Linked DNA regions of Variovorax sp. PBL-E5. Each later gene encodes a partner of the first gene's protein in a complex. Links are inferred from orthologs where the notes say so. Each region holds a gene or a part of one and is shown in the gene's direction. Other genes may lie near its edges.

Region 1 (3,375 bases):
TCAACGCCATCCGCATTCAGGAGAGCACCTACAAGTCGGCCGGTTCGGTGCACGGCTGCGCGCTGTTCACGCTCGGCGCGGGCGACGACGATGTGAGCCTGCAGACCTTCGTCGAGGACGTGGGCCGTCACAACGCGATCGACACCATCGCGGGCTGGATCGCGATGCAGCCGGCCCAGCGGCTGGCCGGCGGCCGCGTGTTCTACACCACGGGCCGGCTGACCAGCGAGATGGTGATCAAGTCGGCCCAGATGGGCGTGGCCATCGTGGTGTCGCGCAGCGGCATCACGCAGATGGGCCACGAGATCGCCCAGCGGGTCGGCCTGTGCGCGATCGGACGCGCGACGAACCGCCGCTTCGTCTGCTACGCAGGTGTCGACCGGCTGGTGCTGCAGCCCGAGCTCGCCGGGACCCGGTAAATCCTTCGGCTTGGCTGGCGGTGGCCGCTCGGCTATCGTCGGACCATGAACGCTTCCCTACGCCTTGGTTGGCGCACGCTGCGGCGTGACCTGCGCGCCGGCGAGTTGCGCCTGCTGATCGTGGCCGTGCTGCTCGCGGTGGCGGCGCTCACGGCGGTCGGCTTCTTTGCCGATCGGCTCAAGGGTGGCCTGCAGCGCGACGCACGCCAGCTGATGGGCGGCGACGCGGTGCTCGCGACCGACAACCCGACCCCGGCCGAATTCGTGGCGCGCGCCAGGTCGCTCGGCCTGGACAGCGCGGGCACCTACGGTTTTCCGACCATGGCCCGTGCCAGCGACGCGCAGGGTGGCGCCAGCAAGCTGGTCGCTCTCAAGGCCGTGGCGCCGGGCTATCCGCTGCGCGGCAGCCTGCAGGTGGCCGACGGACCCGACGCGCCGGGCCAGACCACGCGCGACGTGCCGGCGCCGGGCCAGGCCTGGGTCGACGCGTCGCTGCTCGAGTCGCTCGGCCTGAAGATGGGCGACACGCTGCTGCTGGGCGATGCCGCCCTGCGCATCGCGCGCGTGATCGTGCTCGAGTCCGATCGCGGCGCCGGCTTCATGAGCTTTGCGCCGCGCGTGATGCTCAACCAGGCCGATGTGCCGCGCACGGGTCTGGTTCAACCGGCCAGCCGCGTGAGCTACCGTTTTGCGGTCGCGGGCGCGCCGGATGCGGTACAGCGCTTCAACGCCTTCGCCGACGCGACGATCAAGAAGGGCGAAGTGCGCGGCGCACGGCTCGAGTCCTTCGAGAGCGGCCGCCCCGAAATGCGCCAGACGATGGACCGTGCGGAGAAATTCCTCAACCTGGTTGCATTGCTGGCCGCGCTGCTGTCGGCGGTGGCCGTCGCGCTGGCCGCGCGCGGTTTCGCGGCCGGCCACCTGGACGACTGTGCCATGCTGCGCGTGCTGGGCCAGAGCCAGCGCACCATTGCGGGTGCCTACGCCTTCGAATTCGCGCTGGTCGGGCTGATCGCCAGCGCGCTCGGCGTCGCCATCGGCTTCGGCGTGCACTACGCGTTCGTGCTGCTGCTGGCGGGGCTGGTCGAAAGCGCGCTGCCCGCGCCGACCTTCTGGCCCGTGGCCTTCGGCATGGGCATGGGGTTCACGCTGCTGTTCGCGTTCGGGCTGCCGCCGGTGCTGCAGCTGGCGCAGGTGCCGCCGCTGCGCGTGATCCGCCGCGACGTCGGCAACCTGAAGCCGGCATCGATCGCGGTGCTGGCACTCGGCATCGCGGGCTTCGCGGCCTTGCTGGTCGCGGCCAGCAGCGACCTCAAGCTGGGGCTGATCGCGGTCGGCGGCTTCGCGGCGGCCGTCGCCGTGTTCGCGCTGCTGAGCTGGCTCGCGGTGCTGCTGCTGCGGCGCAGCGTCAACGAATCGACCGCGCCGCGCTGGCTGGTGCTGGCCACGCGGCAGATCTCGGCACGGCCGGCCTACGCGGTGGTGCAAGTCAGCGCGCTGGCCGTGGGCCTGCTGGCGCTGATCCTGCTCGTGCTGCTGCGCACCGACCTGGTCTCGAGCTGGCGGCAAGCCACGCCACCCGACGCGCCGAACCGCTTCGTGATCAACGTGATGCCCGACCAGAGCGAGGCCTTCCAGAAGACGCTGCGTGATGGCGGCGTGCGCCAGTTCGACTGGTACCCGATGATCCGCGGGCGCCTGGTCGCCATCAACGACAAGCCGGTCACGCCCGACGACTATGCGGACGACCGCGCCAAGCGGCTGGTCGACCGCGAGTTCAATCTCAGCAACAGCGTCGAGGCGCCACCGCACAACATCGTCACCGCGGGCGCATGGACGCCGGGCGCGCCGGGCGAGCTCAGCGTCGAGGAAGGACTGGCCGACACGCTCGGCCTCAAGCTCGGCGACCAGCTGCGCTTCGACATCGGCGGCATCCAGAGCGACGCACGCATCACCTCGCTGCGCAAGGTCGACTGGGGCTCGCTGCATGCCAACTTCTTCGTGATGTACACCGTCGCCGCGTTGGCGGAGGTGCCGGTCACCTACATGGGCGCATTCCGTGCGCCCGAGGTCAAGGGATTCGACAACGCGCTGGTGCGCGCCTTTCCGAACGTGACCAATGTCGACATGAGCGCCACCATCGGCCAGATCCAGCGGGTGCTCGACCAGGTGATCCGCGCCGTCGAGTTCCTGTTCGGCTTCACGCTCGCGGCCGGGCTGGTGGTGTTGTTCGCCGCCGTCACGGCCACGCGCGAGGAGCGGGCGCGTGAGTTCGCGATCATGCGTGCGGTCGGCGCGCACGCGAGCCTGCTGCGCCAGGTGCAGCGCGCCGAACTCGCCGGCGTCGGGCTGCTGGCGGGCTTTCTCGCGAGCCTCGTCGCTTCGGTGATCGGCTGGGCGCTGGCGCACTATGTGTTCGACTTCACCTGGACCGCATCGCCGCTGGTGCCGGTGGGCGGTGCGCTGGCCGGCGCGGTGCTGGCGCTGGCCGCCGGCTGGTGGGGCTTGCGCGACGTGCTGCGGCGGCCGGTGGTCGATACGCTGCGCCGTGCGGCCGAATAGGGGTGTCGTCGAAGTGAGCGAATGGCTGTCGATGAAGATCGGATCGGCGTGGATCCGCCTGTGCGTCTTCGCTGCCGCTGGCGCGCTGGCCGGCTGCGCCAGCCTGCCGCCGCCCGTGGCGCAGACGCCGACGCATGCGCCGACGGATGTCGCGAACACCCGGCTCGCGCGCGTGGCCCGTGCCGGTGCGCCGGCCGCCTCGCCTGCGTTGTCGGGTTTTCGTTTGCTGCCGGAAGGGACGACCGCCTTCGATGCCCGCCTTGCCATGGTGCGCAACGCCGAGCGCTCGATCGATGCGCAGTACTACATCCTGTCGAACGATTCGACCGGACTTCTGTTCCTGCGCGAGCTGAACGCCGCCGCGCAGCGCGGGGTGCGCGTGCGCCTGCTCATC
Region 2 (3,276 bases), 800 kb from region 1 along the record:
TTACGACATCGGATTGATGCGTGATGCGACGGTCGCCCGCTGGCCGCACAAGGGCACGCTCGTGCGCTTTTCGGTCGGCCTGGAGGACGTCGAGGACCTGCGCGCCGACCTGGAACAGGCCCTCGCGGCCCTCTGAACCGCGCCGGTTATCGCGTACAGTCGCATCAGTGCAGTCACCCGGACTGCCGCGCCCCCAAGGAGATGCAGTGGCAACACCAAATTACGGCTACGAGAAGCGCCAGAAAGAGCTTGCGAAGAAAAAGAAAAAGGAAGAGAAGCTGAGGGAAAAGGCCAACCGCAAGCTGGGGCCGAGCACCGATGGGCTGGCGCCGGGCGACCCGGAAACCGACGTGGCCTCGCTGGAGCGCGACCCGCCGACCGTGCCGACGGAGCCGACCAAGAACGGTTGAGCCGCCATCCGCGGCACCGGCCGCAACAGACAGCCCGAACAAAGCCGCCCAGGCCATGGCCTGCGGCGGCTTTTTCGTGGCGCCTGCGACCCCGCTATCGGGGCAGCAGCTTGCGCAGCGCCGGCCAGACGTTGTCCAGCAGGCGCGGCTGCGCGGCGGCGATCGGATGGATGCGGTCGGCCTGGAACAGCGTCGCGGCATCGGGCGCATCCGCCACGCCCGCGAGCAGGAAGGGCACCAGCGCGGCCTTGGTGGCGGCGGCCACGTCCGCGAAGATCGCACCGAAGCGGCGCGTGTAGTCGCTGCCGTAGTTGGGCGGCACCTGGATGCCGACGATCAGCACCTGCGCGCCCGCGGCCTGGGCCGTCTTCGTGATCTGCAACAGGTTGTCCTGCGTGCTGGCGAGCGGCAGGCCGCGCAATGCATCGTTGGCGCCGAGTTCGAGCACCAGTTGCGTGGGCTTGTGCTGCGCAAGCAGGCTGGCCAGCCGCGCGCGCCCGCCGGAGGTGGTATCGCCGCTGATGCTGGCGTTGATCACGGTGGCCGCGATCTTCTGCTCCACCAGGCGCTTTTGCAGCAGCGGCACCCAGCCTTCGCCGCGCTTGAGGCCGTATTCGGCCGACAGCGAATCGCCGAGCACCAGGATCACGGACGCCTTGCCGGACGCGCTCGCAGCCAGGGCCGAGGCATCGACCCAAGACCCCGCAATGCCGCCCAGCGCGGCGGTCAAGATAAAGTGGCGTCGATTCACCAAGCGAAACCTTTCAATGTCCTCACTCCGACCCGATGGCCGATCCGAAGCAATTGTTGCCGTCGAGCACGTTTTCAAGTCGGTCACCGACTCTGCCGGCACGCTGGACATTCTGCAGGACATCGATTTCACCCTCGGCACGCGGGAGACTTGCGCCATCGTCGGCGCCTCCGGCTCGGGCAAGAGCACGCTGCTGTCGATCGTCGCCGGGCTCGACACGCCCACGCGCGGCACGGTGAAACTCGCGGGCGAAGACCTGTTCGCGATCGACGAGGACGAGCGTGCCGCGCTGCGCGCGCGCAAGGTCGGCTTCGTGTTCCAGAGCTTCCAGCTGCTCGGCAACCTGAGCGCGCTCGAGAACGTGATGCTGCCGCTCGAGCTGGCCGACCGCAAGGACGCGCGCAAGGCCGCGACCGAGATGCTCGGCCGCGTCGGCCTCGGCCAGCGCCTGGGCCACTACCCCAAGGTGCTCTCGGGCGGCGAGCAGCAGCGCGTGGCGCTGGCCCGCGCCTTTGTCGTGCAGCCGGCGCTGCTGCTTGCCGACGAGCCCACCGGCAGCCTCGACTTCGCCACCGGCGAGCAGGTGATGAAGCTGATGTTCGACCTGAACCGCGAACTCGGCACCACGCTCGTGCTCGTGACGCACGACCGCGGGATTGCCAGCCGCTGCGAGCGCCGCATCACGATCGATGCAGGCCATGTGAGCCTGGACGAACACGCCGGGGCCGTCCAGGCTGCCGCTCGATAATCCAGGCATGTCTTCTCCCAAAGTGATCTTCGGCTTTCATGCCGTGGGCGTGCGCATCAAGACCGCGCCGAAATCGGTGATCGAGGTGCTGTTCGATGCCAGCCGGCGCGATGCGCGCATGCGGCAGTTCGTCGCGCGGGCGCAGGAAGCCGGCGTGCGGCTGGTCGAGGCCGACGGGCTGCGGCTGTCCAAGCTCAGCGGCAGCCATGGGCACCAGGGCGTTGCCGCGCGCGTCGAGCCGGTTGCGCAGACCCATTCGCTCGACGAATTGCTCGAAGGCCTCGAAGCCGCCGGCACGATGCCGCTGCTGCTGGTGCTCGACGGCGTCACCGATCCGCACAACCTCGGCGCCTGCCTGCGCGTGGCCGACGGCGCCGGCGCCCATGCGGTGATCGCACCCAAGGACCATGCGGCCGGCATCAACGCCACGGTCGCCAAGGTTGCGAGCGGCGCGGCCGAGACGGTGCCTTACTTCATGGTGACCAATCTCGCGCGCACGCTGGGCGAACTCAAGGAACGCAGCATCTGGTGCGTGGGCACCAGCGACGACGCACCCGGCACGCTCTACCAGTGCGACCTGAAGCGGCCCCTCGCGCTGGTGCTGGGCGCCGAGGGCGAAGGCATGCGGCAGCTCACGCGCAAGACCTGCGATGCGCTGATCAGCATTCCGATGGCGGGCGCGGTCGAGAGCCTCAATGTCTCGGTGGCGAGCGGCGTGTGCCTGTACGAGGCCATGCGCCAACGCACGGTCTGAGCACCCGGGCGGCGCGGCCTCAGCTGCCGTAGTGTTCGAGCGCCAGCGCGCGCAGCAGCTGCACCGCCAGCCGGCCGGGCCGCGTCGCCGGCCTGGCTTTCGGCACCGCCAGCACCAGCCGGTTGCGGATGGCCGGCGCGTAGATCGCGGCCGCGTGCAGCGGCTGGTCGTAGGTCCACAGCCGCAACGCGCTGTTCGGCAGCACCGTGTGCGAGACGCCGCGCGCCACCAGCGACAGCACGGTCTGCACGGAGTCGACCTCGGCCACGATCGACAACGGCAGGCCGCGCGGCCGCGTGTAGGTCTCGAGCAGCTGCCGCAGTGCGTTCGGGCCGCTGGGCATCACCAGCGGCAGCGCCGCGACGTCGGCCAATCGCATGCGGCGCGGCAGCGCCTTGGGGCCGATCAGCACCAGCGGCTCGCGTGCCAGCGTTTCCTCCTGCACCTGCGGCGAGTGCGGCGGATCGAACAGCATCGCCATGTCCAGCTTGCCGGCCACCAGCCATTCGCGCAGCCGGATGCTGAGGGCTTCGACCACGCTGATCACGGCATCGGGATAGGCTGCGCGAAAGCGCTCGATCAGGTCGGCGGTCAGCACGTGGGCCACGCGCGG

What was found.
Region 2: the proteins of WDLP6_RS06290 (region 1) and WDLP6_RS10260 are in contact, whole or in part, in a cryo-EM structure (PDB 9GE8), measured with the Escherichia coli proteins. The link is inferred for Variovorax sp. PBL-E5 from one-to-one orthologs.

What each region holds. Positions count from the first base shown.
Region 1 is NZ_LR594671.1:1,291,421-1,294,795, forward strand. The notes cover bases 157-3,222. They hold WDLP6_RS06290 (ABC transporter permease), read left to right. Parts: upstream 157-464; coding sequence 465-2,981; downstream 2,982-3,222. Other genes in these bases: WDLP6_RS06285 (formate dehydrogenase accessory sulfurtransferase FdhD), read left to right, coding at 157-419; WDLP6_RS06295 (phospholipase D-like domain-containing protein), read left to right, coding at 3,013-3,222. Outside these bases: more of WDLP6_RS06285, read left to right, coding at 1-156; more of WDLP6_RS06295, read left to right, coding at 3,223-3,375.
Region 2 is NZ_LR594671.1:2,095,068-2,098,343, forward strand. What follows is about bases 77-3,043. They hold WDLP6_RS10260 (ABC transporter ATP-binding protein), read left to right. Parts: upstream 77-1,177; coding sequence 1,178-1,909; downstream 1,910-3,043. Other genes in these bases: WDLP6_RS10245 (PLP-dependent transferase), read left to right, coding at 77-136; WDLP6_RS10250 (hypothetical protein), read left to right, coding at 207-410; WDLP6_RS10255 (arylesterase), read right to left, coding at 505-1,143; rlmB (23S rRNA (guanosine(2251)-2'-O)-methyltransferase RlmB), read left to right, coding at 1,917-2,663; WDLP6_RS10270 (LysR family transcriptional regulator), read right to left, coding at 2,683-3,043. In the rest of the region: more of WDLP6_RS10245, read left to right, coding at 1-76; more of WDLP6_RS10270, read right to left, coding at 3,044-3,276.